3 regions of the Bacillus sp. CGMCC 1.60114 genome follow, and region 1 is predicted to be linked to each of the others. Evidence: riboswitches for the same ligand, from Rfam matches in the RefSeq annotation. Region 1 holds a riboswitch; each other region holds the start of a gene.
What was found. Region 1 has a riboswitch for S-adenosylmethionine ahead of ACFQZ1_RS03580 (methionine biosynthesis PLP-dependent protein). Riboswitches for the same ligand answer to the same signal wherever they lie in the genome.
Positions count from the first base shown of each region.

Region 2: linked by a shared signal. The riboswitch ahead of ACFQZ1_RS01590 (bifunctional O-acetylhomoserine aminocarboxypropyltransferase/cysteine synthase) and the one ahead of ACFQZ1_RS03580 (methionine biosynthesis PLP-dependent protein) in region 1 are both predicted to bind S-adenosylmethionine.
Region 3: linked by a shared signal. The riboswitch ahead of mtnW (2,3-diketo-5-methylthiopentyl-1-phosphate enolase) and the one ahead of ACFQZ1_RS03580 (methionine biosynthesis PLP-dependent protein) in region 1 are both predicted to bind S-adenosylmethionine.

Region 1 covers NZ_JBHTHG010000007.1:79,083-89,329, reverse strand. The annotation lists gene ACFQZ1_RS03600 (ArsR/SmtB family transcription factor) at 1-165, opposite strand, end outside; gene ACFQZ1_RS03595 (MBL fold metallo-hydrolase) at 519-1,364, shown strand; gene ACFQZ1_RS03590 (GNAT family N-acetyltransferase) at 1,403-1,885, shown strand; gene metC (cystathionine beta-lyase) at 2,015-3,178, opposite strand; gene ACFQZ1_RS03580 (methionine biosynthesis PLP-dependent protein) at 3,175-4,287, opposite strand; SAM riboswitch class I at 4,362-4,481, opposite strand; SAM riboswitch class I at 4,682-4,792, shown strand; gene ACFQZ1_RS03575 (bifunctional homocysteine S-methyltransferase/methylenetetrahydrofolate reductase) at 4,865-6,700, shown strand; gene metH (methionine synthase) at 6,697-10,098, shown strand; gene ACFQZ1_RS03565 (undecaprenyldiphospho-muramoylpentapeptide beta-N-acetylglucosaminyltransferase) at 10,133-10,247, shown strand, end outside.
Region 2 covers NZ_JBHTHG010000004.1:82,051-92,297, forward strand. The annotation lists partial or broken gene ACFQZ1_RS01580 (FMN-dependent NADH-azoreductase) at 63-152, shown strand; gene ACFQZ1_RS01585 (chloride channel protein) at 312-1,559, opposite strand; SAM riboswitch class I at 1,973-2,076, shown strand; gene ACFQZ1_RS01590 (bifunctional O-acetylhomoserine aminocarboxypropyltransferase/cysteine synthase) at 2,168-3,463, shown strand; gene metA (homoserine O-acetyltransferase MetA) at 3,444-4,349, shown strand; gene ACFQZ1_RS01600 (homoserine dehydrogenase) at 4,493-5,788, shown strand; gene thrC (threonine synthase) at 5,788-6,846, shown strand; gene thrB (homoserine kinase) at 6,843-7,766, shown strand; gene ACFQZ1_RS01615 (YczE/YyaS/YitT family protein) at 7,770-8,393, opposite strand; gene ACFQZ1_RS01620 (LacI family DNA-binding transcriptional regulator) at 8,525-9,502, shown strand; gene ACFQZ1_RS01625 (SGNH/GDSL hydrolase family protein) at 9,682-10,247, shown strand, end outside.
Region 3 covers NZ_JBHTHG010000117.1:94,298-104,544, forward strand. The annotation lists gene ACFQZ1_RS19040 (nitroreductase family protein) at 1-516, opposite strand, end outside; gene ACFQZ1_RS19045 (GGDEF domain-containing protein) at 857-2,149, shown strand; gene ACFQZ1_RS19050 (serine hydrolase domain-containing protein) at 2,245-3,393, shown strand; gene ACFQZ1_RS19055 (NAD(P)-dependent oxidoreductase) at 3,398-4,282, shown strand; gene ACFQZ1_RS19060 (DUF3909 family protein) at 4,287-4,619, shown strand; gene ACFQZ1_RS19065 (hypothetical protein) at 4,648-4,926, opposite strand; gene ACFQZ1_RS19070 (1,2-dihydroxy-3-keto-5-methylthiopentene dioxygenase) at 5,170-5,682, opposite strand; gene ACFQZ1_RS19075 (methylthioribulose 1-phosphate dehydratase) at 5,660-6,298, opposite strand; gene ACFQZ1_RS19080 (2-hydroxy-3-keto-5-methylthiopentenyl-1-phosphate phosphatase) at 6,295-6,954, opposite strand; gene mtnW (2,3-diketo-5-methylthiopentyl-1-phosphate enolase) at 6,951-8,195, opposite strand; SAM riboswitch class I at 8,261-8,367, opposite strand; gene ACFQZ1_RS19090 (pyridoxal phosphate-dependent aminotransferase) at 8,420-9,610, opposite strand; gene ACFQZ1_RS19095 (carbon-nitrogen family hydrolase) at 9,714-10,247, shown strand, end outside.

The sequences.
Region 1 (10,247 bases):
TGTAGATTGGGGCATGTTTAAACCTGTATACATTGTAGAAACGTTACTTGGTCCTCGTTCAATCAATCCTTTTACAATACATAAACGAACTGGATGAGCAAGTACCTTCAATAATTCTGCATTGTTTTCATACAATTCTAATTCCTTTTGAAAGGTTTCTAACATATTCTTTTCCACCTCCATGCGTGCTGTTATACCATAATATACATTACAAAATTTTAAAGCAAAGAAAACAGTTGTTGCAAAAAAAATGCTCTAAAGTAAAGAAATTGTAAGAAAAGAGAACATGGTGTAAATAAATTAGATAATTTTGGACGTTTTTCCAACGAGATAAATCAAAGTTTGTAAATTGAAATAAGAGATATTTTCGTTCTTAAATAAAAAAAATTCCATTTATATCATAATTTTACCATATTTTATTTTTCTTTCAACAATATAAAATAAAATTTTTAGAATAATTAGAAAAGGAATCGTATATATCAATCTAGAAATTAGTACGGATGAAAGAGGGGATAGTCATGAGAATGGAATTTTTAGGAACTGGTGGTGCTACGCCAACTCCAAGACCAGGTAGCTGTAGAAAAGTAAGTAAAGAGGCTAGAGAAAAGGGTTTACCATATAGCAGAATGGGTCCAAGTGTTTTTATTCACGATCTTCATTTATTAATTGATACACCAGAGGAAATACGATTGCAATTAGAGCGATCTAACATTTCAAAAGTAGAGGCTGGGATTTACTCACATTGGCATCCTGATCATACGATGGGCAGGAGAATTTGGGAAACGATGGCGTTTGAAACGAATAAATCTTGCGCTACTACTGTGTATGTACCAGAGCAAGTAGCAGAAGATATGAAACAATTTTTAGGATCATGGGATCATCTGCAATTTATGCAGCAGCAAGGATGGATTGATTTAATTGTGTTACGTGATGGACAATCTTTCATAAAAAATAATGTGAAAGTTACTCCGTTTCGTTTACATGAACAATACGTGTATGCATTTTTATTAGAAGAAAAAGAAAAGCGAGTATTGATTGCAATGGATGAATTATATAGATGGGAACCACCTGCTCATCTAATTGGTAATTTAGATGTAGCTATTTTGCCGATGGGAATCGTCGAGTTTGATTGGAGGACGAAAGAGCAAATAAGAGATCGCACTTTTATTGAACGCATACGCGAGGCGACGCTTGAAGATACACTAGAAGTAGCGAAGCAATTACAAGCAAAACATACAATTATTACGCACATTGAAGAAGTAGATAACCTTGGATATGATGAACTGAAAGAAATCGAAGCTGAATTGCGAACAGAAGGTATGAATATAACATTTGCTTACGATACGATGAAAATCGATGTGTAGAGGTGCAAAATACATGGGTACATCAAAAGGAAATCTCTATGGAAACTTATTTTACTGGTGATGGGAGAGAAAATATGATGTCACTTCCAATTCTAAAAGCTAATAATCAAGATGTGAGCGTTATTTTAAAGCATTCTGCAGCTGGGGTATATGAAAGTACTGGTAATACAGTTAACCCTCCGGAAGAAAAGGTATATGCAATGTTTACCGCTATACTGGAAAAAGGGGGATATTATCTAGTAGCCAAAGAAGAGGATCAAATACAAGGATGGATTCTTCTTGGTCAAAATAGAGATTACTCTACAGATGCAATCCATGGATTTATTTATGATATATTTGTCTTACCTGAATATCGTGGAAAAGGACTATCTAAGATGCTTATCCAGCACGGAATTGAGGAATTAAAATTAAAGGGTTATGAAGAAATAGGTTTAAATGTATTTGCATCGAATACGGCGAAAGAATTATATAAAAGATTAGGGTTTAAAGAAACTCAAATTTTAATGAAATTATCCGTTTAATAGATTTAAAGCTAGATGAATTTTCTTCATCTAGCTCTCTTATTTCTCCTAACGGAAAGTGTTTGTTTTGAGTCTATAATTATTTTCTACCTATAAATCGCTTCTATGCATGACCAGATTTAACCTTTTTTAAGAGATAACGACCTCTTCTACATACGTAAGTGCATGCTCAAAGTCCGCAATTAAATCGTCTACGTTTTCTAATCCAACCGATAAACGCAGTAGTGCATTTGAAATCCCTCGTTTTTCACGTTCTTCTTGTGGCATGGCAGCGTGTGACATTTTGGCTGGATACGAAAGAATCGATTCAACTGCTCCTAAACTAACTGCAAATACAGGAAGCTGAATATGTGCTAGAAATTGTCGTAATGCATGTTCAGATTCTAATGTAAAGGAAAGGACAGCTCCTGCTGACTTTGCCTGAGTGTTCTGCGTTTCATATCCGGCGTGAGACGGTAATCCAGGATAATAGATATCTTTAATTTTTGGATGTCTTTGTAAATAAAAGGCGATTTTTTCAGTGCTTCGTGAAGAGTGCTCTAAGCGAACGCTTAATGTTTTTAAGCCGCGAAGGACGAGGGAACAATCTTGCGGTCCTAATATGGCACCAAAAGAATTTTGTAAAAAACCAATTTTTTTTGCAAGTTCTTCATCTTTTGCTACTGCCAACCCTGCGGTAACATCGCTATGACCGGCAATAAATTTTGTTGCACTATGGAGAACGATATCAGCCCCAAGAGCTAATGGTTTTTGAAATAACGGTGTTAAAAATGTATTATCAACAAAAGTGAGCGCTCCAACAGATTTTGCAAGCTCACAAACGGCTCTAATATCTGTAACTTTTAATAATGGATTTGATGGTGTCTCAACATAAAAAACTTTTGTATTCGGCTGAATATTTCGTTCTACTTCTTCTAAATTTGTCATGTCAACGAATGTGTAGGAAACGCCGTAACGAGAGAGAACTTCAGTTACAATTCGATACGTACCTCCATATACGTCTTCAGAAATAAGGACATGATCTCCTTGTGATAAAAGAAGAAAAGTTGTTGAAATAGCAGCCATGCCAGATGAGAAGGCAAACCCTTTGCTCCCACCTTCTAGTAAAGCAATCATTTCCTCAAGAGCTTCGCGCGTTGGATTTCCCGAACGACTATAATCATATTTTCCAAATGCATCTACATCAAACTGATGAAATGTAGATGTATTATAAACAGGAACATTTACAGCACCTGTTTGTTTGTCATGTTTAAAACGATTATGAAGTAAAAGCGTATCTAGGGAATAACTCATATTCTCACTCCTTCTTTTACTTGTTTGAGTGCTTGCTGTAAGTCTTGAATTAAATCATCTTGATTCTCAATTCCTACAGAGAAGCGGAGCAGACGATTACAAACACCGCGGGCAGTGCGAATCTTTTCTGGTATATCGGCATGCGTTTGTGTTGCTGGGTATGTAATGAAGCTTTCTACGCCGCCCAAACTTTCTGCGAACGTAATAAGAGAAAGAGATTGTAAGAATGGATCAATCCACGTTTCCTCTCGCAGTTTAAAAGAGATCATCCCACCTTTTCCTGGATAAAAAACATCGGTTATTGTTTCTTCTCCCTGTAAGTAAGCAACAATTGCTTTTGCGTTTTCTTCATGCTGCTTCATACGCAGTGCTAATGTTTTCATACCGCGTATTAAAAGCCAAGAATCAAATGGGCTTAACACAGCTCCAGATGCATTATGATAGTGAGCGAGTTCCTCGCATAACTTTGCCCCTTTAGCAACGACAAGTCCGCTTAATACATCGTTATGACCACCTAAATATTTTGTAGCACTATGCAGGACAATATCAGCACCTTTTGTTAATGGCTGTTGTAAATATGGTGTGTAGAATGTGTTATCAACAATAAGAAGTAAATTGTGACGTTTTGCAATGGTAGCAACTGCTGCGATGTCCGTTACTTGCATAAGTGGATTTGTTGGTGTTTCTATGAAAATTGCTTTTGTCCTTGGTGAAATTGCTTTTTCAATTTCTTGTATATGCTGTGTATCTACGTATCTACATCGAACATCCCATTTTTGTTCGTGCTCTGTAAATAAACGATATGTTCCGCCATATAAATCTTCAGATACAATAAGTTCGTCACCAGACCGGAATAGTGAAAGGACAAGAAGAACAGCCGCCATTCCTGAGCTACAGGCATAGCCTTGTTCGCCTTGTTCTAAGTCAGCGATTGCACGCTCTAATAGAAGACGTGTTGGGTTTCCAGTTCGGGAATAATCAAACCCTGTTGACTTTCCAATTCCTTCGTGACGATACGCAGTGGAGAAGTAAACGGGGGGATTTACTGTTCCTGTTGTTGTTTCACTGCGATTTCCAATTTGGGCAAGCTTCGTTTCAATTGTAGACATAATAGAATTCCTCCCTAATACAAAATAAAAAAGCCTTCTAAGAAGAAGGCTCATATGTGACGAATATAGTCTTCTTCTTATCTGTCAAATCAGTTCTGAATTTGCTGGAATTAGCACCTTATTAACAAATAAAAAATTTGTTAATGGTTGCTGAGGCGTCAATGGGCCAGTCCCTCGACCTCTCTCGATAAGAAAGTAAAATATAAAGTTTTTTATTATGTTTTTTACTTTACAACAAATTCAGAAAGAAACGCAACTATATTTTGAATAATTTTATTTTTCTTTATTTTCGTTGACTTTATTATTTCAACATGCTAAATTAATGAAAAAATTAACAAAGATTGTTAATGAGTGAACGGATGATGTTTACTTTGGCATTCACAATAGAATGAAACTCTTATCAAGAGTGGTGGAGGGAAAGGCCCTGTGAAACCCGGCAACCTTCAAACAACATGTTTGAGACGGTGCTAAGACCTGCAGAACAAATTGTTCTGAATGATAAGAGGAGGATGAAATGCTGTCCCCCTCTTCATTGAGAAGAGGGGGTTTTTATATTGAAAGGAAGAGAGGGAGATATGTGAAATTACTAGATTTATTGCAAAGAGGAATTGTCATTGGAGACGGGGCAATGGGAACATTGTTGCACTCTCATGGTTTACAAAGCTGCTTTGAAGAATTGAATTTATCTGAGCCGGAGCGGATTATTTCAATTCATAAACAATATGTTGCAGCTGGGGCAGATGTCATTCAAACAAATACATACGGAGCAAATGAAGGAAAACTTCGCATGTATGGATTAGAGGATCGCGTAAGGAAAATTAATCGTGCCGCTGTAAGGCATGCAAAAGCAGCAGCGACAGAAAAGAATGCAATTGTTGGAACAATTGGTGGGATGAAACACATTGGAGCAGTTACAACGAATGATATGGAACGAGAATTTATGCTTTTAGAGCAAGCAAATGCCCTGCTAGAAGAAAATGTTGATGGGCTATTATTAGAAACCTTTTATGATGAATTTGAATTGCTTCATGCAGTGAAAGTATTACGAAAGCAAACAAATATTCCTCTTATTGCACAGCTTGCTCTTCACTCAGCTGGTACAACTCAAAATGGAAATAACGTAGATGATGTATTGAAGCGTCTTATAGAGTACGGTGCAAATGTGGTTGGATTAAATTGTCAGTTAGGACCGCTTCATATGATTGAATCTTTTAAAACGATTGCAATTCCTGAATATGGCTATTTATCTGCGTATCCAAATGCCGGTCTTCCAAAATATGTAGAAGGTCGTTATGTATATGAAGGAAGCCCTGCTTATTTTGAAGAGATGGCGCCGGAATTTATTAAGCAAGGAGTTAGGTTACTTGGTGGTTGCTGCGGTACAACCCCTGCCCATATCGAAGCGATGAAGCGAGCACTTGAAAATAAGAGTCCTGTAACAGTTAAAGAAGTTGTAAAGTGTGCAGAAGTAATAGAAACGAAGCGTGTAAATACAGTGGATCGAATTACATTAGCAGAAAAAGCGAGGAAAAAAACAACAGTGATTGTTGAACTTGATCCGCCAAAAACATTGGATACACAAAGGTTTTTTGAAGGAGCAAAAGCGTTGAAGCGTGCGGGAGCAGATGCGATTACGTTAGCAGATAACTCCTTAGCATCACCTCGTGTATCAAATATGGCAATGGGTGCGTTATTAACAAAACATGATATTCCTGTATTGACTCATTTAACGTGCCGTGATCATAATGTGATCGGGCTGCAGTCCCATTTACTTGGATTAGCAGCGCTCGGTATGGAGGAAGTATTGGCATTAACAGGAGATCCAGCCCGCGTTGGTGATTTTCCGGGTGCAACATCTGTATATGATCTTTCCTCTGTAGAGCTCATTAAAATGATTAAAGAAATGAACAATGGGCGCTCTATTTTAGGGAAAACAATTGGAGTAGCTACCCATTTTTCAGTCGGCGGAGCTTTTAATCCGAATGTAAGACATATAGAAGCAGCTGTAAAACGAATGGAGAAAAAAATTACAGCTGGTGCTGAGTATTTTTTAACGCAGCCTATTTATGATGCGGCAGTCATTCGAAAAGTATATGAAGCAACGAAGCATATCGAACAGCCAATTTTTATTGGTATTATGCCACTTGTAAGTAAACGAAATGCAGATTTTCTACATTTTGAAGTGCCGGGTATAATTCTTCCAGAAGAAGTGAGAAGGCGTATGGACGGGCATAGAACATCAGAAGAAGCAGTGGCAGAAGGAATTCGTATATCTCAAGAGTTAATTGATGTTGCGATGGAATTATTTAATGGTATTTATTTAATTACACCATTTTTAAAGTACGAAGTGACAGAAGCACTTGTTAAGTATATTCAAGCGAAGAAAGAGCAGAAAGAAGGAATGAATGTATGAGACCAATCGAGGAAAGATTGCAGCAAGAAATTTTAATTTTAGATGGTGCGATGGGGACGATGATTCAACAAGAAGACCTTTCGGCTGCAGATTTTGGCGGAGAAGAATATGAAGGCTGTAATGAATATTTAGTAAAAACACGCCCAGATGTTATTTTACATATTCATAAAGAGTATATCGAAGCAGGAGCAGATATTATTGAAACAAATACATTTGGTGCAACGAACATTGTACTAAGTGATTATACTCTCTCTCACTTAGATGAGGAGTTAAATGAAAAGGCAGCTCAATTAGCGAAACAAGCTGTAATAGAGAGCGGCAAAGAAGTATATGTGGCAGGCGCAATGGGCCCAACGACAAAAGCGATTAGTGTTACGGGTGGGGTGACGTTTGAAGAGCTTATTGAGGCATATACAAGACAGGCGCGCGGGTTACTGCGTGGTGATGTAGATTTGTTACTTGTGGAAACAAGTCAGGACATGCGTAATGTAAAAGCAGCCTGTTTAGGAATCGAAAAGGCATTTGTTGAAGTAAATAAAAGAGTTCCTCTTATGATTTCTGGAACAATTGAACCGATGGGAACGACGTTAGCTGGACAAACAATTGAGGCATTTTACTTATCGGTAGAGCATATGAATCCATTATCAGTAGGGCTAAACTGCGCAACAGGACCAGAATTTATGAGAGAACATATTCGTTCACTCGCAGAGTTATCGGAGTGTTATATTTCTTGTTATCCAAATGCTGGGCTCCCAGATGAAGATGGTCATTATCATGAATCGCCGCATTCTCTTGCATATAAAGTGAAGCAGTTTGCAGAAGAAGGTTGGGTCAACATTGTTGGTGGTTGTTGCGGAACGACGCCAGCACATATTCGTGCGATGAAAGAGGCATTGTTATCATTTCAGCCGCGTGTGAAGCAAGAAAGAAAAGGACATGGAATTAGTGGGCTCGAAGCGTTGCAATATGAAGATGCAATGCGTCCACTATTCGTTGGGGAGCGGACGAATGTAATTGGTTCACGGAAATTTAAACGTCTTGTTGCAGAAGGGAATTTTGAAGAAGCAGCAGAAGTAGCAAGGGCGCAAGTAAAGAAAAATGCCCATATTATCGATATTTGCATGGCAGATCCAGACCGTGATGAAATAGAAGATATGGAGAATTTCCTGCAATCTGTGACGAAAGTATTAAAGGTGCCAATTATGATCGATTCGACAGATGAGCAAGTGATGGCGAGAGCTCTTACTTATTTGCAAGGAAAAGGAGTGATTAACTCCATTAACTTAGAAAATGGAGAAGAACGGTTTGAAAAGGTGATTCCACTTATTAACCAATACGGAGCTGCTATTGTTGTTGGAACAATTGATGAAGTTGGTATGGCGGTAACGGCCAAGCGGAAGCTAGAAATTGCCAAAAGAAGTTATGAGCTATTAACAACGAAATACGGGGTACGTCCATCTGATATTATTTTTGATGCCCTTGTATTCCCTGTTGGAACAGGTGATGAAGAATATATCGGTTCAGCTGCGGCAACAATTGAAGGCATTCGGCTTATAAAAGAAGCAATGCCGGAGTGCTTAACGATATTAGGTGTAAGTAATATTTCGTTTGGTTTACCACCGGCAGGACGCGAAGTATTAAATTCAGTCTTTTTATATCATGCCACAAAGGCAGGTTTAGATTATGCAATTGTTAATACCGAAAAACTAGAGCGTTATGCCTCTATTTCTGAGGAAGAAAAAGCGTTAGCAAACGCTCTCTTGTTTGAAACAACGAAAGAAACATTAGAGAAGTTTACAAACTTTTATCGAAATGTGAAGCAAAAAGAAGTCGTAGCAGCTGAAACGTTAACGCTTGATGAGCGTTTATCTCATTATATAGTTGAAGGGACGAAGCAAGGATTACACGATGACTTGCAAGCTGCGCTTGCTGAAGGAAGAAAGCCGCTTGACATTATTAATGGGCCGCTTATGGCAGGAATGGATGAAGTAGGACGTTTATTTAATAACAATGAGCTGATTGTTGCAGAAGTGTTGCAAAGTGCGGAAAGCATGAAAGCAGCGGTTGCTTATTTAGAGCCGTATATGGAGACAAATGATAGTGCCAAAAAAGGGAAAGTATTGCTTGCTACAGTAAAAGGGGATGTACATGATATCGGTAAAAATTTAGTGGAAATTATTTTATCGAATAATGGATATGATATTGTGAACCTCGGTATTAATGTGCGATCTGACCGCATTATTCAAGAGGTAAAAGAACAAAAACCTGATATTATTGGATTATCAGGATTACTTGTTAAATCTGCACAGCAGATGGTGACAACAGCAGAAGATTTAAAAGCAGCAAATATTGATCTTCCCATCGTTGTAGGCGGAGCTGCGCTGACACGGAAATTTACAGAAACGCGCATTTCCCCTTCTTATCAAGGGCTTGTCTTATACGCAAGCGATGCGATGACGGGCTTAGATCTTATCAATCGCCTGCAACATGAAGAGGAACGAGAAAAGATGCGTGAGGAAAAAGCAAAGCGTCACTTACATGTTGTTGCAAAAGAAGAGAAAAAAGTAGTAGAGGTACCAGTACAGATTGAAAGATTACCTGCAGTGCCAGTGATCATACCAGATTCTACAAAACGTGTCGTTCTCCGGGATTTTCCAGTAGCACATCTTGCTCCTTTTTTAAATCGACAAATGTTACTTGGGCATCACTTAGGTTTAAAAGGGAATGTAAAAAAATTGCTGCAAGAAGGAGACAGAAGGGCACATGAACTGAATGACTTAATCGATGAATTGCTTCGTGAAGGAGAATCGTGGCTGCGTCCGAGCGCTGTATATCAATTCTTTCCTGCACAAAGTGAAAACCAAGATATCTTAATTTATGACCCGGAAGATCGGACTCGTGTATTAGAACGTTTTACATTCCCAAGACAAGGAAAAGCACCACACCGCACATTAGGCGATTATTTACGCCCGGTTGGAGATGAAATGGATTATGTTGCTTTTCTAGCTGTAACAGTTGGTAAAGGCGTGCGCGCTGTAGCAGAAAAGTGGAAAGAGCAAGGCGATTATTTGCGCAGCCATGCAATTCAGTCGCTTGCGCTTGAACTTGCAGAAGGCTTAGCGGAAAAAACGCATATGCTCATACGTGATCGCTGGGGGTTTCCAGATTCACCAAACATAACGATGGAAGAGCGGTTCCGCACAAAATATCAAGGAATTCGCGTTTCTTTTGGTTACCCTGCATGTCCGGAACTTGCTGATCAAGAAAAGTTATTCCGCCTCATTCACCCAGAAGAAATTGAAATTTCCTTAACGGAAGGGTTTATGATGGAACCAGAGGCTTCCGTTACAGCGATGGTGTTTGCTCATCCAGAAGCGCGTTATTTCAGTGTGTTATAATCTAAAGTAAAACTTCTATAAAAGGAGACTTACTGTGAAGACGATTATATTTACAGGCGGAGGTTCTGCAGGTCATGTTACACCTAATTTAGCGCTTATACCGCATTTTCAAAAGAGTGGATGGAACGTGTGCTATATTGGTTCGCACA
Region 2 (10,247 bases), on a different contig from region 1:
ATAGATTCAATTTGATAAAATGAGGAATGAAAATATTATATGTAGGAGACAGCTTATGTTTTAAGAAAATTGTATTATTAAATGCACGTGGCGGTGTATATTCTGAAGGGATAGTAGCTGAAGTGGAAATAGCTGTTAAATATGTAGCAAGTGCGTTCTAATTAACAAAACAACAATCACTTAATAGAGTAGTACCAGCACTGTAAAAGTGCTGGTACTGTTTTTTATCCCGCTGCTTTTGAGCGGAGTTTTCATTATCTAGGTATGAAGAAAAACCCCTATTGCTGGGAGTTTCACTTTATTTTACTATTTTATCTTTGTGCTAGTTCTTCTTGTTCATCCTTATTATGATTTGGAAGTGGAAATGCATTACCGATGATTGCAGCTCCAATCATTGGTAACAATAAATTAATTGGGAAGAACATAAGTAATAATACTGTAATAGCGAGCGGTTTTCGTATTGCATAGCTTGAAATGGCTGTCGTCACGATAGCTACTGAAGCAACTGGATCCAACGGTACGATAGTAGCCACAGCATATCCAATACTTGAACCAGCAAATATAATCGGAAAAATATGTCCACCACGCCAACCTGTATTTAAACAAACTGCCGTTATACATAATTTTAAAATCCCTGAAAGAAACAGTATCCCAAATGATAATTCTGTCCATTCATGTACTAATTCTTTTAATTGGTGTTCTCCTGAAAACAGTGTATACGGAAGTAAAGTTCCTGCAATCCCTAAAAGAATGCCACCTATAATCGCTAATGTTAGTTTATATTCTTGAAAAGGATGTACTATTTTTTCTAATATATGTTCTATTTGAAAATAAAAATAGCCCGCACCAGCACCTATACAAATAAGGGGAAGAAAGGCAATCCATTCATGGAATGTAAAAGATCCTTCTCCAAAATTAACAATAAAAGATCCTCGATTATCAAGCTGACTAAGCAATAAATATACAGAAAAACCAGCAAAAGTAGTAGCGAGATATACAATAGTCTTTTTCCCTCTAAAAGCTTCAGTGAGTTGCGTATCCTCATGTTCTCTTGGAGCTAAATAACCGAATAGCGGTGCATTAAAAATAACACTTAAAGCAGCGCCAATCCCAAATTCTGTTAGTTCGTGCATTCCTTTTAAAGTAAATTTAAAGCGATCACCAACCCATGTACAAAGTCCACCTATAATCCCAACAAGTGCTGCTTCCGGTCCTAAGCTTGCGCCAAATACTAAAACAATAATAGCCGTTAACGTAGCTTGATGCACAAAACGGTACTCAATCCTACCTGTTTTCTTATATTCAGCCATTACCTCTGGCATTAAACGCGGGTATGTACCGAAGTACTTCTGTAACAGTCCGACAAGAACACCACCAATTATTGTTACACAAATTGTGTAATAAGGTGGTGATCCGAATTCTTTAGGTAAATATCCCCAAATAAACTGAATTGCAGCATTTGTGACAACTAAAAATAACCAGACTGTAGCACCAACTAGGGCACCTAGAAACACACCGTACATGATGAGTAAATAGTGCATGCCTCTCCTAATAGCCATTCTTTATGCCTCCTTTATGTTATATTCTATTATGAAAAAGTAAGAGATTCTAATACAAAAATAGTTGGATAACTAATTCAATACGCATATTATCTTTTTAAGTGAACTACTTATTCAAGATACATTACAAAAATTAGCATTATTATTTTATGAAACTGTAAAACATTTGTAAGTGGAATTGCTTTTTTGTATGTGCTTTGATGGTTACTAAAATGAAATGTAACTCTTTAATTTTACATAGTAAGTGGAGTTTTTAAAACGTATTTTTATCTTTCGATAGAACATTAATGTTATTTTTATATAATTTGAATTCTATGAATAAACAATTAAATTTTATATATTTTTCGCGAAAATTCAGAAAAACAAATTGACACTAGGAAATATTTGCTATAAAATCAACGGTAATTGCATAAGTCTTATCAAGAATAGGTGGAGGGACCGGGCCCTATGAAACCTTGGCAACAGCCGTAAAGCGGAATTGTGCCAAATCCTGCAGGTATTTCCTGAACGATAAGAAAGGCTACATGTCGAGCGTTTATCTAAACTGCTTCTTTCTTATTTAGGAAAGAGGCAGTTTTTTTATGTTAAGAAAGAAAGGGGATTGAGAGATGAGCGATACAAGGGGAAAAGGGACAATTTGTGTGCAAGGTGGCTACGCACCGAAAAATGGTGAACCGCGTGTTTTGCCGCTTTATCAAAGCACAACGTATAAATACGATACATCTGACGATTTAGCAGCTCTTTTTAATTTAGAGGCAGAAGGTTATATTTATACCCGTATTGGTAACCCAACGCTTGCGGCATTTGAGCAGAAACTGACAGAGTTAGAAGGCGGAGTTGGTGCGGTTGCAACTGCATCTGGGCAAGCTGCAATTATGTTAGCGGTATTAAACATTTGCGGCAGCGGTGATCACCTGCTTTGCTCATCAACAGTATACGGCGGTACATTTAATTTATTTGCAGTTAGTCTGCGGAAGCTTGGCATTGAGGTTACCTTCTTTAATCCAAATTTAGCCGCTGATGAAATTGTTGCTCTCGCAAATGAGAAAACAAAGCTTGTATATGCAGAATCGCTTGGAAATCCAGCGATGAATGTTCTTAATTTTAAAGAGCTTTCCGATGCAGCAAAAGAGCTTGAGGTGCCATTTATCGTCGATAATACGTTAGCGACGCCGTATTTATGTCATGCATTTGAACATGGTGCAAACATTGTCGTTCATTCTACAACGAAATATATTGATGGCCATGCAAGTTCACTTGGCGGCATTGTCATTGATGGCGGTAATTTCGATTGGAGTAAGTTTCCTGAATTTGTTGAACCAGATCCAAGTTATCATGGTGTGAGTTACGTACAAAAATTTGGGCAAGCGGCATATATTGTGAAAGCTCGTGTGCAGTTATTAAGAGACTATGGAAATTGTATGAGTCCATTCAATGCGTATATGAGTAATATTGGTTTAGAGACACTGCATCTTCGTATGGAGCGTCATAGTCAAAATGCACTAGCTGTTGCACAGTGGCTATCTCAGCATGAACGCGTTGAGTGGGTCAATTATCCAGGACTTCAAGGTAATGAAAATTATGCATTGGCACAAAAATATTTACCGAAAGGTGCGAGCGGTGTTTTAACGTTTGGAGTAAAAGGCGGTATTGAATCCGCTAAGGAGTTTATTGCAAATGTGAAGCTCGCAGCATTAGTGACACATGTGGCAGATGCAAGAACTTGTGTGATTCATCCTGCAAGCACAACGCACCGTCAGCTTACTGAAGAACAGCAGCGTTTGGCAGGTGTAACGCCTGACTTAATTCGATTATCGGTTGGTATTGAAGATGCAGCGGATATTATTACTGATTTAGCAGAAGCCCTTTCTGGAGGAAAACAGTATGCCGATCATCATTGCTAAGGATTTACCCGCTCGTAAAGTATTACAAAATGAAAATATTTTCGTGATGACGAAAGAACGAGCAGAAACACAAGATATCCGTGCTTTGAAGATTGCTATTTTAAATTTAATGCCAACAAAGCAAGAAACAGAAACGCAGTTGCTTCGTTTAATTGGAAATACACCGCTTCAGCTTGATGTACATCTACTTCATATGGAATCTCATACCTCAAGAAATGTGGCGCAGGAACATTTAACAAGCTTCTATAAAACATTTCGTGATATTGAGGGAGAAAAATTTGACGGATTGATTATTACTGGTGCTCCGGTTGAAACACTTTCTTTCGAAGAGGTAGATTACTGGAAAGAGTTGAAACAAATTATGGAATACTCAAAGGCACATGTTACATCGACGCTTCATATTTGCTGGGGCGCGCAAGCTGGATTGTATTATCATTACGGTATTCCGAAATATCCGCTTCAGCAAAAGATGTTTGGTGTATTTGAGCATGAAGTGCAGCAGGAGCATGTGAGGTTGTTACGCGGTTTTGATGAAAGCTTTTTTGCGCCGCATTCTCGTCATACAGAAGTCCGTGCATCTGATATTCAAAGTGTACAGGAACTTGATGTGTTAGCGACATCTGAAGAAGCTGGTGTCCATCTCGTTATGAATAAAGATGGAAAGCATATTTTTGTTCTTGGACATAGTGAATACAGCTGCGAGACGTTAAAGCAGGAATATGAGCGTGATAGGCAAAGAGGGCTCGATATTGCTATTCCAAAAAACTATTTTAGACATGATAATCCATTGGAAAAGCCATTGGTAAAATGGCGTAGCCATGGGAATTTACTATTTTCAAATTGGCTAAATTATTATGTATATCAAGAAACCCCTTATATTTTGTAAAGGAAGCTAAATGTAACACGTGGTAGCGTTTTCTTTGCAAGGAGTGCCTTTTATTTTTCGGAATGTTCCAAATATATTGTTTTTTTGAATTTTACCTTATATAATGGCACCTAAATACAATTTTTAGAGGGGTGGACAGTATTATGAACGAAATTCGAGTTGGCCTATTAGGTCTTGGAACTGTAGGAAGCGGTGTGGTGCGTATTATTGAAGATCATCAAGATCGTTTAGCGCATCAAATCGGTTGTCCTGTCAAAGTAGCAAAAGTGTTAGTACAAAACATAGAAAAAGAGCGTGAGGTCCAATTAACCCCTACATTGTTAACGAAAAATCCAGATGAAATTATAAATAACCCAGATGTTGACGTTGTTATTGAAGTGATGGGCGGTATAGAAGATGCGAAAGCATATATTTTACAATCGCTGCAAAACGGAAAGCACGTTGTAACAGCAAATAAAGATTTAATGGCACTTCACGGTGCAGAACTTCTTACTGTAGCAAAAGAAAATCAAGCTGATTTGTTTTATGAAGCAAGTGTAGCAGGCGGTATTCCAATTTTGCGAAGCATTGTGGAAGGTCTTTCTTCTGATCGAATTACGAAAATGATGGGAATTGTGAACGGGACAACGAATTTTATTTTGACAAAAATGTCTCAAGAAGGGAGAGCATACGAAGACGTGTTAAATGAAGCGCAGCAACTTGGATTTGCAGAGGCAGATCCAACATCAGACGTTGAAGGGCTAGATGCGGCACGAAAGATGACGATCTTAGCAACACTAGGCTTTTCTACAAATGTAGAACTTCATGATGTGAATGTAAAAGGGATTACATCCATTACGGAAGAGGATATTACATATAGTAAGAGCTTAGGTTATACAATTAAGTTAATCGGCGTAGCGAAGCGTGATGGTGAAAAATTAGAGGTGACAGTAGAACCAACGCTGCTGCCAAATGCGCACCCGCTTGCAGCTGTTCAAAATGAATATAATGCCGTATATGTATACGGTGAAGCGGTAGGAGAAACAATGTTTTACGGACCAGGTGCAGGAAGCTTACCAACAGCAACAGCTGTTGTATCTGACTTAGTTGCGGTTATGAAAAATGTACGTCTCGGTGTAACAGGGAATAGTGCTGTGACTCCGCAATATGAGAAAGTGTTAAAAGAGGAAGACGAAATTTATGTGAAGAAGTTTCTACGCCTTTATGTGAAAGATGAGGTAGGTGTGTTTGCAAAAATTACATCTCTGTTCTCTGAACGCGGCGTTAGCTTCGAAAAGATTATTCAAATGCCATTACAAGAGAAAGGAGCAGCTGAGATTGTTATCGTTACACACCGCGCATCCCTTGCAGACTATGCGTATATTTTAGAAACGCTAGAGACGTATGAAGAAGTGGATTGCGTGAAAGCGAATTACCGTATTGAAGGAGATGCTCGCTAATGTGGAACGGACTACTTGCTGCTTATAAAGAATATTTACCGATTACTGATCAGACGCCGGCCCTTTCGTTATCAGAAGGAAATACACCACTTGTTTTATTAGAAAACCTTTCAGAAAAATGGGGTGTTTCTGTTTATGCGAAAGTAGAAGGGGCAAACCCGACTGGTTCCTTTAAAGATCGCGGGATGGTTATGGCAGTAGCGAAGGCAAAGGAAGCTGGCAGCAAAACAGTTATTTGCGCTTCAACAGGAAATACATCTGCGGCTGCAGCTGCTTATGCAGCGCGCGCAGGTTTATCTTGTATTGTTATGATTCCAAATGGAAAAATTGCATATGGTAAGTTAGCTCAGGCAGTGATGTACGGGGCTGAGATTATTAGTATTGACGGAAACTTTGACCATGCTCTGCAAATGGTGCGGAAGCTAAGCGACTTATCGCCTATTACACTTGTAAATTCAGTGAATCCGTACCGTATTGAAGGGCAAAAAACAGCGGCATTTGAAATTTGTGATGCACTTGGAAAAGCGCCTGATATTTTAGCCATTCCAGTTGGGAATGCTGGCAATATTACAGCATACTGGAAAGGGTTTACAGAGTATAACGAAAAGCATGGTACGGGTTTACCGGAAATGCGCGGTTTTGAAGCGGAAGGAGCAGCAGCGATTGTACGCGGATATAAAATTGAAGATCCTGAGACAGTTGCCACTGCAATACGCATCGGTAACCCTGCAAGTTGGGATAAAGCCGTTGCAGCTGCCCATGATTCAAATGGAAAAATTGATGAGGTAACAGATGCAGAAATTCTTCAAGCATATGAATGGCTTGCCAAGTATGAAGGGATTTTTGCAGAGCCTGCTTCTTGTGCGTCGCTTGCTGGTATTTATAAGCAAGTACAAACAGGAGAAATAACAAAAGGAAGTAAAATCGTCGCTGTCTTAACAGGAAACGGTTTAAAAGATCCTAACATTGCAATTGATACGAAAAAAATTCAGCCGCTTGTTTTACCAAATGATGAAAAGGTTGTGTTTGAACACATTCAAGGAGCTGTCCTGCGATGAAGGCGGCTCCCATGTTTACAATTCGTGTGCCTGCCAGTACAGCAAACCTTGGGCCAGGCTTTGATTCAATTGGTCTTGCGGTAAGTAAATATTTAACGGTAGATGTATTTTCGCATTACAGATGGGAGTGCAAGGCCAAAACACCACTTCTTCAAGGTGTTCCAGAAGATGAGAATAATTTACTGATTGAGACTGCTAGGGAAATAGCTGCTCGCTATAAGAAGGAGCTTCCTTATTGTCTTCTCCATCTTGATAGTGATATTCCATTAGCACGGGGTCTTGGAAGTAGTGCTTCGGCAATTATTGCTGGAATTGAACTTGCCAATCAGCTTTGTGAATTGCATCTATCTAGCAGAGAAAAGTTATTAATTGCAACGGAAATAGAGGGACATATTGATAATGTTGGAGCTGCATTATATGGTGGGCTTATAGTAGGAACATATGATGGAAAAGATATCGCATTTTTGTCACAGCCCATTCATGATGTAGAACTTGTTGCAGTTATTCCTTCGTATGAACTAAAAACAGTTCATGCAAGAGACGTGCTTCCGAGTAGGCTTCTATATATGGACGGCATTCGCGGCAGCGGCGTTGCCAATGTACTTGTTGCTGCTTTATGTAAAGAGGATTGGGTGCTTGCTGGGAAAATGATGAAGCAGGATGTGTTCCATGAGCCACATCGTAAGCAGCTCGTTCCTGAATTACAAACACTTCATGAATTAAAGCATGAGAATGTATATGGCGTTTCTTTAAGTGGTGCTGGGCCAACAGTGCTTTGTTATGTGAAAAAAGGAAGTGCTGACGAAGTAAAGGGATGGCTGCAAGGTATTTTTAGTCATTGTGTGGTAGAAACGCTTCAAGTTGTAAATGAAGGAGTTCATATTATATACGAACAACAAAAGCCCATTGAAAGTATATAGCTTTCAATGGGCTTCTTTCGTACGATAACTTTGTAATATCGTTGTGCCGATTTGGATAAATGCTTGAATAATCCATCCTGTTGTAAAAGATAGAATAATGGTACCAAAATAAATAGGCCCATGTAGAATGAAACTACCAGTTAAAAATAGACAAGCTAGAGAAATTTCTGTTTTCCGAAAGGACCACTTTGTTTTTTCAGATATTGTTAAAACAAATGCTTCTTGTGGTGCGGTGCCAAGTTGTGATGAAACATAGATACCGATTCCAGCTCCAACAAATAAATTTCCGCATATAAGTGTTATATACTTTGGAAGAGCCCGAATACCGTCCATTATAAATGCAACTGAGCCAATCATATCAACAAAAACGGAGATTAAAATCATCGTCATGATTGTACCGAATGTAATCTGCTTTCGGTTCATAGACAGTACGATAAGGGTAAAGATAAGATTAATAATAAATATCCAAGACCCGATGCTTAAACCAAAATTTTGATATAAAGCAATGAAAAACGAATCATACGGACTAAGACCAAATGAAGTAATCGTTGTCATCATATTTATACCGAGAGAGAGTAGCAGTAATCCACCTATAAAAAAGATATACTCTAGCTTAATTTTCATAATGAAACACAAATCCTTTCTTAATAAGCTTGCTAGCAAAGGATATAATGTGAAAAGCTTACCAGGTCAAGGGGTACATTTCTAAAATTTTTTTTGTATGCGATAATATGAATGGTGGGAAGGAGGATTTTATTATGTCAAATATAAAAAAAATCGCAGAAATGGCAGGTGTCTCAATTTCTACCGTTTCACGCGTTTTAAATAATCATCCGTATGTAAATGAGCAAAAACGAAAAGAGATATTAGCAATTATCGAAAAGTTAAATTATACGCAAAATTCGAATGCCATCCATTTAGTAAGAGGGAAAACGAATGTTATTGGCGTTCTCCTTCCGTTTGTAAACAATCAATATTACAGTGCAATTATAGAAGGCATTTCAAGAGAGGCCGCAAAACATAATTACAATATGATGCTTTGTCAAACAGGTTATAGTGCTGATAAAGAAATAGAAATTTTGAATATGTTAAAGATGAAAAAGTTAGATGGAGTCATTATATGTTCGAAAATTAATGCTTGCCAGGAGATTGAAAAATACACAAAGTTTGGTCCAATTGTTACGTGTGAAGATACAGTATCAAGTACAATTTCAAGCATTCATGTTGATCATTACAAAACGTTTACGCTAGGAATGGAATATTTAATAGAAAAGGGACATACACGAATTGGTTATTGCGTTGGAAGAAGTAATAGTTTCAACAGTCAAAAACGAAAACAAGCGTATCGAGAGGCTTTAGCATCTATTCATGCTATGCGGAAAGAGGAGTGGGAGTTTGTAGATTGCTTTACAATAGAGGATGGGAAACGTGTTGTTCAATCACTGCTTCATATGAAAGAGCGCCCAACGGCTCTTCTTGTATCTTGTAATCATATTGCAGCTGGTATTGTAACAGCGGCTCAAAAAAGCGGCCTTTCTATTCCAGGTGATATTGCGATTATTGGTTGTGATGATCAGCAAGTTGCAGAGATACTAGATATTACAACAATTGCTCATTCGAGTGTAGAGGTGGGTGCAGATGCATTTACAATTTTGCATGACCAAATTATGAGTAAAGAAAAAGAAGCAAAAAGAATTGAGTTATTTGCGAAATTAACGGAAAGACTTACAACATAAGGGATAAAGTGAAGCTTCCATCAGTGAGGGGTCTTACTGCCTAAAAGTTACGGGATAAAGTAAAAAGTACAATCTTGATTAAAATGATTGTGCTTTTTTCATAGGCTGATGAAAATCGCTTTTCAAAATCTCGTTTGGTATAATATGGTTAATCTATAAGGGGATAAAGGGGTTTTAGCATGAGATCGAAATTTGTGAAAGCTATTTTATTCGTTACACTTGCATCTTTTTGCTTATTTGCTTACGGCTTTATTGCTGGCGTAAACGATGTTCTAAATCCGAAAGCTTCTAAATTAACTCCTGCCGTGCAAAAAGAAGCAAAAGGGAAACAACAAAAAGGGACGTTACAAATTGTTAGTTTAGGTGATTCTTTAACGCGCGGTGTTGGAGATAAAGAGGGTATTGGATATATTGGACGTATGAAGAATGAATTGCAAACAGAATACAAGCAAAAGGTAGCGCTTACAAATTTAGCGGTGAGCGGTGCGAAAATGCCTGATTTACTGAAACAAATGGAAAGCGGCGGCGCCGGGTATGCAATTAAGCAAGCTGATGTTCTTGTTCTTACAATTGGCGGAAATGACTTATTCCCAGGATGGGAATCGCTTGAGAATCTTAATTTAACGACGTATCACCCTGATACAGTAACATTTCAAAATAACGCTAAGCAAATTTTATCCAAGCTGCGGCAGTTAAATCCAAACAGCCCAATTTTCTGGATTGGTTTGTATAATCCATTTGAAGA
Region 3 (10,247 bases), on a different contig from region 1:
AGAAGACACGTTAAACTCTTCCATTAATGCTTGCGGGTTAAAACCTCCAATTGCACATGTGTCCCAACCAGTTGCTTTTGCTGCAAGCATAAGTTGCATTGCTGCTAAAGATGCATTAGAGAATGCAGCATCACGTGGGTATTGTTCACGTTGATATGCACCTTCAATGTTTTGTGCCAAACGATTTTTTGCTTCTTCTTGCATAAGTCCTTGTTCTACAAGTGGACTGTATACAGCATCAACATTTTTATATGCTTCTAAGTCACCTAATATAGCGACAACTGCAGATGCATCAAGAATTTGTTGTTGGTTATATGCAATTGGATGTAAGCGACGTTGTACATCTTCTCCTTGGAATACAAGGAATTTCCAGTGTTGTAAATTCCATGCTGATGGTGCTTGACCAGCCGCCTTTAAAATATCAAATAGTTCCTCTTTTGAAATTTTTTTTTCAGGATTGAAAGCACGATTAGATGTACGGTCGTATAAAACAGTAAAGAAATCTTGCTGTGTCATTATAATTCCTCCAAGCTTTGTTTCTATTTGTAAATGAATTAAATATAAAAATGTTCTTAACTTACATTTTGTAAGTTCATACTGTAAAAGGATATAATATATGTAGTTCTATTGTCAAGTGTTTAAAAAAAGATATGAATAACAGAAGATATTCGCACAGACGTCTCACTTATTGTTGTCATACAATAAAAAGATGATACAGGGCTTCAAAAGTTTATATAACGTGAAACTGCCATGTGATGGTTTGTGGAACAAATCAAGTTCTTATAAGTGACGAACTCTATAAGGGCATCCTTAAGCTTGTAAGAATGGGATAAATGAAGTGAGTGAAAGCCTAGTGGTGAACATTCTGCATTTTTTATTAGAACATACAGTTTTTCAAAATGTATTACAGGATCTCGATATGAATGTATTGTATATTGAAGAAGGTCATAATCAAGAACATACAGTTGCAACGTTAAAGCCAAAGTGCTTGTTTTTAGCACATAGTTTTAAGGAAGGGAAAATATTGTTTGAAAAAGTTCAACCACAAATCGTAATTATATATATTTCTCACTCCTCTCAAATCGAATTTGTAAAAGAATTATTTACTTCAGATATTTCTTTTATCATTATATGGAGTGAACAAGTTACAGCTCAAATTGTTGACCTTATTAAACTTGGAGTACGAAACATTGTGTTACCTCCAATTACGCCTCAATCTATACTTGCTGAAGTGCAAAAGAGTGTGTATGAGTTGTCCTTATTAAAACAAGTTATATTGCAACAAGAGCTACTTCAAATGATGTTTGATTTTCAAAATGATTTGTTATTTATTCTAGAAGATGATGAAATTATAGATTGCAATACAAATTTTTTACGTTTTTTCGGATATGAAAATCTTATGTCATATCATGAGCATCACATGACTTTTGCTGAACATTTTGTAGAGGAGAATGGGTATTATATTGCAGAAAATGATATGATGTGGATTGACGATTGCTTAGCACAATCAAGAAAAATAAAAATGTATAACGACGCTGAAGAAGCAACTGTGTTCTTGTTACGTATTGCTCCTTTGCCAGATGATCTATCGAGATTCATCGTTACGTGTACAGATATCACAGAATTAGAAGAAGAATATAAAGAGCAAGAGCGCTTAGCAACCATTGATTCCTTAACAAACATTTATAATCGGTTGAAGTTTCAAAGACTATTTTCAGAAGGTTGGGAAACTGCTGCTCGGATGAGACAATCATTTGCTCTTATTCTATTTGATCTTGATGATTTCAAAAAAGTAAATGACACATATGGTCATGATTTTGGAGATTTAGCACTAGTACAACTAGCGGAACTTGTGACAGCAAAATTACAGCCGCATCATGTTTTTGCTAGGTGGGGCGGAGAAGAATTTATTCTTTTTTTGGCTCATACAACAGAAAAAGAAGCATTTCAAATTGCAGAATCGCTTCGTTTTTTTATCGAAACAAAAAATTTTTCTGGAATTTCAAAGATTACAGCGAGCTTTGGTGTTGCTGCATACGAAAATGGAATTACGAAAGAAATATTGATGCATCGAGCAGATGTTGCATTATATGAAGCGAAGAACAAAGGAAAAAATCAAGTGTGCTTATATAGAAAAGAAAAAATGTAACATTTTTTCGCAACAAATTGTTGCGATTTTTTTTTATTGTCGGATAATGGGGAAGGGGGAATAATTATTTAGGATGCGATGGAGGATTTTTAGAAATGAAGACGTTATGGAGTACAATTATTTTTTTACTTTCTCTTTTATTAGTTGGAAGCTATTTCTTTTTTAAAGTACCTGCTAAAAAAGAAGCGAAGTCAATAAAAACAATATCCTCTACTGATACAATAAAAGAAAAAGAAAAAGAAAAAGAAAAAGAAAAAGAAAAAGAAAAAGAAAAAGAAATTGATTATACTGCTGTTGCACAAAAACTAGAACAATACTTAAAAGACAAACAATTTAATGGCTCAGTTCTCGTTTCGTATCAAGGCCGCACAATATTAAATAAAGGGTATGGTTATGCGGATGTACAAAAACAAATTGAAAATACACCGCAAACAAAATATCGAATTGGTTCTATTACGAAAACGACAGTTGCGGTATCAATTCTACAGCTGCAAGAACAAGGGAAGTTAAATATACAGGATAACGTGAATACATACATCCCGTCTTTTCCTGCTAATAAAAATATTACATTATATCATTTATTAACACACACATCAGGACTCCCTGAACATGGGAAAGGGAAAGTTAATGCATCATCCCGTCTTAGCTTAATGACCTGGCTTGGACGACAGCCAACTGCTTTTCAGCCTGGAAGTGGCTGGTTATATTCGGATTATAATTATATGGTGCTAGCTTATATTGTAGAAAAACTCTCGGGTCAATCCTTAGCACAATATGTTACAAATCATATCTTTATTCCCGCAGGAATGACAGAGTCGGGTATGGGAGAGACACCAACAGGAGATGCGAATTTTTCAAAAGGCTATAAAAAGAAAGAGAATGAGCTTGTACTAGCGCCTAAATTAGCGATGAATTGGTTATATGGATGCGGAGAGATGTATACAACGGTGAATGATATGAAAAAACTAGATGAAGCAATTATGACAGGTAAGCTTATTTCTGCTGAAAGTTTGAAATTAATGTTAACACCATCCTCAGAAAAAAAATATGCATTTAGTTTATATATATATCCAGATTATTATCATAATCATGGTGTGCTTCCGGGATGGAATACATTTAACAATCTTAATTGGGATAAACAATTATTTGTCATTGCGTTTTCAAATGTGCAAAATGGAATTGATGATGGATTTAATAATGAGTTTCGTAAACTTGTGAGTGATTTATTAGAGAAAAGGGGATGAGAAGATGAAGCAAATATTGCCACCGGCTTCTATTGGTTTTGTTGGTACAGGTGTTATGGGAAAAAGTATGGTGCGTCATTTATTAAAAGCTGGTTATATTGTTTATGTATATAATCGTACAAAAGAAAAAACAGCAGCTTTGATTGAAGAAGGTGCGAATTGGTGTGATTCTCCTATGGAAATTGCAAAAAAAGTAGATGCTGTAATGACTATGGTTGGTTATCCACATGATGTGGAAGAAGTATACTTTGGTGCAGAGGGGATTCTTACTCATGCCAAGCGAGGGACGATTACGATTGACTTTACAACATCAACACCGACTCTTGCAAAACGTATTTATGAAGAAGGGAAGAGCAAGGGAATTCATGTGTTAGATGCCCCGGTATCGGGAGGAGATATCGGAGCAAAAGAAGGGCGCCTTGCGATTATGATCGGTGGGGATGAAGAAGTATATGAAGCATGCTTGCCGTTATTTGAACTATTAGGTACAAACATTATGTTGCAAGGAAATGCAGGTAGTGGCCAACATACAAAAATGTGCAATCAAATTGCGATTGCATCTAATATGCTTGGTGTATGTGAAGCGCTTGCTTATGCTAAAAAGGCAGGTTTACATCCAGAAAAAGTGTTACAAAGCATTTCTACTGGTGCAGCAGGTAGCTGGTCATTAAGTAATTTAGCACCTCGTATGTTACAAGGTAACTTTGAACCAGGGTTTTATGTGAAACATTTTATTAAGGATATGAAAATTGCGTTAGCAGAAGCAGAACAGCTAGGATTATCTGCACCGGGCTTAGCTCTTGCACGAGAATTATATGAACAATTGATGCAAGACGGTGAAGAAAATAGTGGAACACAGGCATTATATAAACAATACATAAAGGAGTGAATGTATGGGTTTAGAAAAATTTGATAATATCATTGATACGGTACAGCGCACAAAAACGATTAATATTCATGATAAGCAACTGGCTGCGTTTAAAAAGAAATATAATTTTGAACCCGTATTTGAATATGGTAGAGATGAAACAGGTCGTTATGTCATTCGAACAACGAAAGAAATGCTAGAAGAGATGGAATTTTATTTAGCGTTAAAGTACGAACGTGATCTCATTGATTTATATATGGAAGCAGAAGTAGACGGGAAATTTTACGTTTCAGTCAGTTATGGAGAGGATGCACTTCATTTACAGGAACTATTTCAATTTTTAGAAGAAAATAAATAAAAAAGTCCTCATATGAGGACTTTTTTATTTAGGAAAGGCCTGATGCCCGGCGTGCTTTTTCAATTGGAAAGGGAATGACTTCAGCCATTCTAGTTCGAGTAAATCGCTTTGTGCGAGAATGACGTAGTATATATAGTGCGAACAGTATACTAACAGGAATTGCACCATATAAACCGAAAAATAAAGCGCTTACAGAAGATGCAACAAAACCAATCATGCCAACTTCTAATTCCTCCATAGTAGCTCCCACAACAGCAGGTATAAACCCGCAAACGACACCGAAAAGAATGGCTAAAATTAACTCCATGTATTCCCTTCCTCCTTTTTACAATTCCACTTGTTTTTTCTATTATTTGTATTATAACACATTTTAAACAGAATATTCAGAAAAAATTCACAAAATGTTCATAAAATTGTAAAAAATTATTCAACAAAAAATGCAGGTTTATCTCCTGAATAGAGATAAACCTGACCATAGGAGGATGTATATATGTAGAGTGAATAAAAGGAAGAAAAAGGGGAATCCATTCCTTTTATTCAACGTACTACCTTAGTAAATAGGAACCCAACCTTCAGTTGTCACAAAAATACGAATTGCGACAACTTGACGATCATTTTGAAGCGTAAAGTAATGTCTCGTGTTTTCAGGAACCGAAATTAAATCGCCTGGTTCAAGTTCAACATCAAAGAAACGACCGTCTTTTCCTTGAATAGCAAAAATGCCATGCCCGCTAACAATAAAGCGAACCTCATCATCAATATGATGGTGCTCTTGTTTAAAGTTTACTAACAATTCATCTAGATTCGGTGTTGCATGAGAAAGTGAGATAACATCGCTTGTTTGATAGCCGCGTCGTCTAGAAACATCAGCAACTTCTTCCGCGAACACAGCTAAAATTTCTTTCTTACTTTCATCAGTTAATGCATAGTTTTCTTGTAAATGAGCAGGAAGTTTTGTGATATCCCATTTCTCATACAAAACACCTTCAGTTTGTAAAAACTGTTGTACTTCTATTTCTTTTTCAATACGAGTATTAACTTCATGAATACGAATTTGCGCCATTTTGAACGCCTCCTTTAATTGATAACAGTTTAATATGAAATTGGAATAAAAACTCGTATGCTTCTAATCTCTTTTTTGTATCAAAGCTATCTTTTCCCCATACTGTAATACCGTGATTGCGAATTAAAACAGCTCCTGCATCTTCGTAAATATGATTGCGAAAGCTCTCACCTAACGTTGGAATATGAGCGTAATTTTCAATAATCGGAATTCGAATGGAGGCGCCTTCTTCCCAAATATTGAGTGCTTTAATAATTTCTTGATTACAAAGCACAACTTCTTTGTCGTATACGTTTGTAATTACATTATTATCGGTTGTATGGACGTGTAAGACGCATGCAGCGTTTGTATGATTATAAATGTGAGTATGCAACAATGTTTCTGCAGAAGGGCGTAAATCTGTTTCTAAAACAGGGTTTCCATTTTGATCGACTAACAGAAAATCGTCGGGTGTTGTTTTTGTTTTATCTCTTCCGCTTGCTGTAATGAGAAAGGTAAGGGGATTGTCACTCACTTTTATTGAGATATTTCCACTTGTTGCTGGAAACCAATTCCGATCAGTTAATTCTTTTTTTAGTTCACTCAGTTCTTGCCATTGACGAAATAGTTGTTTCACTTTATCACCTCCAACAATTGCTTCACTTCGCTTTGTATATCGTGAAATGTTTCAAACGGTGTATAAGTAATGTGATGTTCTTTACATTTTGTAATAAGAAAGTCACGAGCAAACACTTTATCAGCAAGTTTTGCGGCTTGTAAATCTGTAATAGAATCACCAATTACAATTTTAAAATTACTCTGTGAACTTAAATTGCGAATAAGCGTTGATTTACAAAGACCACATTCATTTTCACAATGTTCATCACACAGATGTGGCCAATTTACTTGAATTGTTTCATTAGAAAAATCAGTTGTATTACAGTAAATTTGCTCAAAATCAACAAGTCCTTCGAGAAGAGGATAAACAAAAAAGTCCATTCCTCCTGATATGATATAAAGTGGTATATTATTCCCTCGTAAAAACTGTACAAATTCTATAAAACCAGTACGAATAACTGCGGTTTCTTTAATGAAAGCTATAATCTGATTTTGTAGACTTGTAGGTAATAGAGAAAAAAGTTTTCCAACACCTTCTTGAATAGAAAGTTCTTGTGATAAAATTTTTTGTTTAATTGTTTCCGCTTCTGGCGGTGCAAACTTTTCCATAATGGCAACAATATTATCGTTATTTGTAATTGTGCCATCGAAATCGCAAAAAATTTGAATACTCATGCCTTCACCTCTCCAGAAGGATTGCCCCATAAACGCAAGGCGGCTTGTAAATTAGGATCATTAACCTCATGAAGAGGCGTGTTTGTTAGCGTTGCATCGATGGCAGATCGAAACGCTTTTCCGCCTCCCTGTGCGCCAGAAGGGTGTCCGTGAATACCGCCACCAGCATTAATAACACATTGTCCACCAAAATCACGGATAAGAAGAGGAACAAGTCCTGGATGAATCCCAGCAGATGGAACTGGAAAGCTGCGTTTAAATGGTTCATTTTCATCTGTAAGCGCTTTTGATAAATAAAGTGCCTCTTCTTTTTTTAAAGCGACAGTTCCATAAGGTGATGGAAATAGTGAGAAATCTGCACCTGCATAGCGAAGTAACTTGCCAAGTAACAAGGATGAGGAAAATCCGTATAATTCAGATGCTATGTAAGTACCGCTTACTGCTGGATGTGCCATGATTGGGGTAGAAATATCATCGTCTTCAGCTAATGCTTGTAAAACATCAAGTCCATAAGCAAATACATTGAAGAGTAATATATCAGCCCCAGCTGTAACTGCTTGTTTTGCTTTTTCTTTTAAATCATAAGTACGTCCAGATAAATTAACAGCATATAACGTCTTATGACCATATGTTTCGTATACAGATTGTAATACTTCTTTTCCAGCTCGAATACGTTCTGACAGTGGTGTTAACGGATTATCAAATAAAATTTCATCATCTTTTACAATGTCTACACCGCCGCTTGCTTGATCGCGAAGCTGTGTTTTTAAATAACCGATATTACGGCCAATCATCCCTTTGAAAATACTCATAAGAAGTGGGCGGTCGTGGACATTTAAATTGTTTCGTATTCCATCGATACCGAATTTAGGACCTGAGAAGCGTTCTTTTAGATCATCAGAAAATGTCAAATCAATTAATTTAATTTCTCCATCCAGTGATAATTTTCCGAAAACAGTTGTAAAAATCGCTGGTAAGTCATTGCTAAAATTAGCAGATGGATAATGAATTTTAATAAGACCGCGTTTTACTTTTTTATCAAGGTATATATTTATTTTTTCATCGTCTTCTAATTCTTCTACACTAATGACTGAACCTTTATGCTGTTTTAATTGTTCTTGTAGTAAGTGTGGTAAGTGTGTCCATGAACCAACTGTTAAGCCGAGGGCGATTTGCTCTGCCTTTTGAATTAAATTTTGAGAATCATCATGAATTAAATATGTCGCTGTTATTCCGCTCATTTTCATAACCTCCTAGTTGAATAAAAAAAACCTCTCAGCTAAGGAGAGGTTTTTTTACAACCAGCTCCTTATCTGTCAGCTTAATGCTGCGAGAATTAGCACCGTGCCTACAAAATGTAGATCGGTTGCCGGGTTTCATCGGGCTCGTCCCTCCACCTGCTCTTGATAAGAAGTATTCGGAAATGTTTTAATATTTTTGATAACTGAATTCTGACAGAGAATTTTTATGTTGTCAATGTTTTTTTGAAAATTTTTAATTGATCAATTCTATGAACTGCTTCCTGAAGGCGTTCCTCTGTATGTAATAAGCCGACGCGAATATAGCCTTCACCGTTTTCACCAAAGCCGATGCCTGGAGCGACCGCGACGTGTGCTTGCTGTAATAATACATCAGCAAATTGTTCTGAAGTATATCCATCTGGAACGGGAAGCCACGCGAAAAAAGATCCTTGTGGTGCAGCAACATTCCAGCCGATAGAACGGCATGCTGTAATGAAAGCATTTCTTCGAGATTCATAGCGTTCTACTAGTTCATCTACACAAGTTTGCGAACTTAATAACGCATTGCAAGCAGCTTCTTGTACGGCACCAAAGATACTGACGTACATATGATCTTGTAATACGTTTATTGTTTCAATAACACTTGCATTCCCAACGGCAAATGCAATGCGCCATCCCGCCATATTATATGTTTTTGATAACGTATAAATTTCAATGCCAACATCTTTTGCTCCATCAACTTGTAAGAAACTAATTGGCTTTTTAGCATCAAAACCAATGGCACCATACGCGAAATCATGACAAACTAAAATGTCATGTTTGTTTGCAAATGATATAGTTTCCTTAAAGAATTCTGTTGTTGCAATGGCTCCTGTTGGATTGTTCGGATAGTTTAAAAACATTAATTTTGCTTGTTCAGCAGTTTGTTTATCAATCTTTGTATAATCAGGTAAAAATCGATTTTCTGCTAATAATGGCATTGTTGAAAACTTTGTTTTCGCTAAGGCAACACCTGATAAATAATCTGGATAACCAGGATCAGGAACGAGAATTGTATCGCCTGGATTTGTAAAACAAAGCGGTAGTTCAACTAACCCGGCTTTTCCGCCAAATAAAACAGCTACTTCGGTTTTTGGATTTAACTGTACACCGTATTCACGCTCATAGAACGTAGCGACAGCTTCTTTTAAGCTTTCGTGTCCGCGAAATGGCGGATATTTATGATGAATGGGTTGTTCTGCTGCACGCTGTAGTGCTGTTATGATATGCGTTGGCGTTGGCTGATCTGGATTTCCTTGTCCTAAGTTAATAACATCATGACCAGCTTGCACGGCTTTGTTGACTTTTGCGACAAGCGTAGCAAAAAATTGTGTTGGTAATGATGTTAGTATCTCAGAAGGTTGAAAATGTTTCATACTTTCCACCTCTTTTTGAAAATTGTTGCAATTATAGTGACAAATGATATAATCTTTCCAACTTTTTGTAAAGGAAAAAATAAAAGGGAGTAGGGAGAAATCAATGAAAATTGCTTGTATTCAAATGGATATCACTTTTGGTCATGTAGAGAAAAATATAGAGCACGCTGAGAAAAAAATAAACGAAGCAATGAAAGAAATGCCAGATGTTATTGTATTACCAGAGCTATGGACGACAGGTTATGACTTGGGTCGACTTGCTGAGATTGCTGATCCAGATGGGAAATACACGAAACAACTATTATCGAAGTGGAGTAAGCAAAATAGTGTAAATATTGTTGGAGGATCGATTGCTAAGCAAACAGAGAAAGGTGTTACAAATACAATGTATATTAGTAATCGAAGCGGGAAAATCGTGGCTGAATATAGTAAAGTCCACCTGTTTCAACTGATGGATGAGCATAAATATTTAATTGCTGGAAATGAAACTGGGCATTTTCTATTAGAGGATATGCCGTGCGCAGGAACAATTTGCTATGATATTCGTTTTCCAGAATGGATACGCATTCATACTGCACACGGGGCAACAGTATTATTTGTTGTAGCAGAGTGGCCACTTGTTCGCTTAGCACATTGG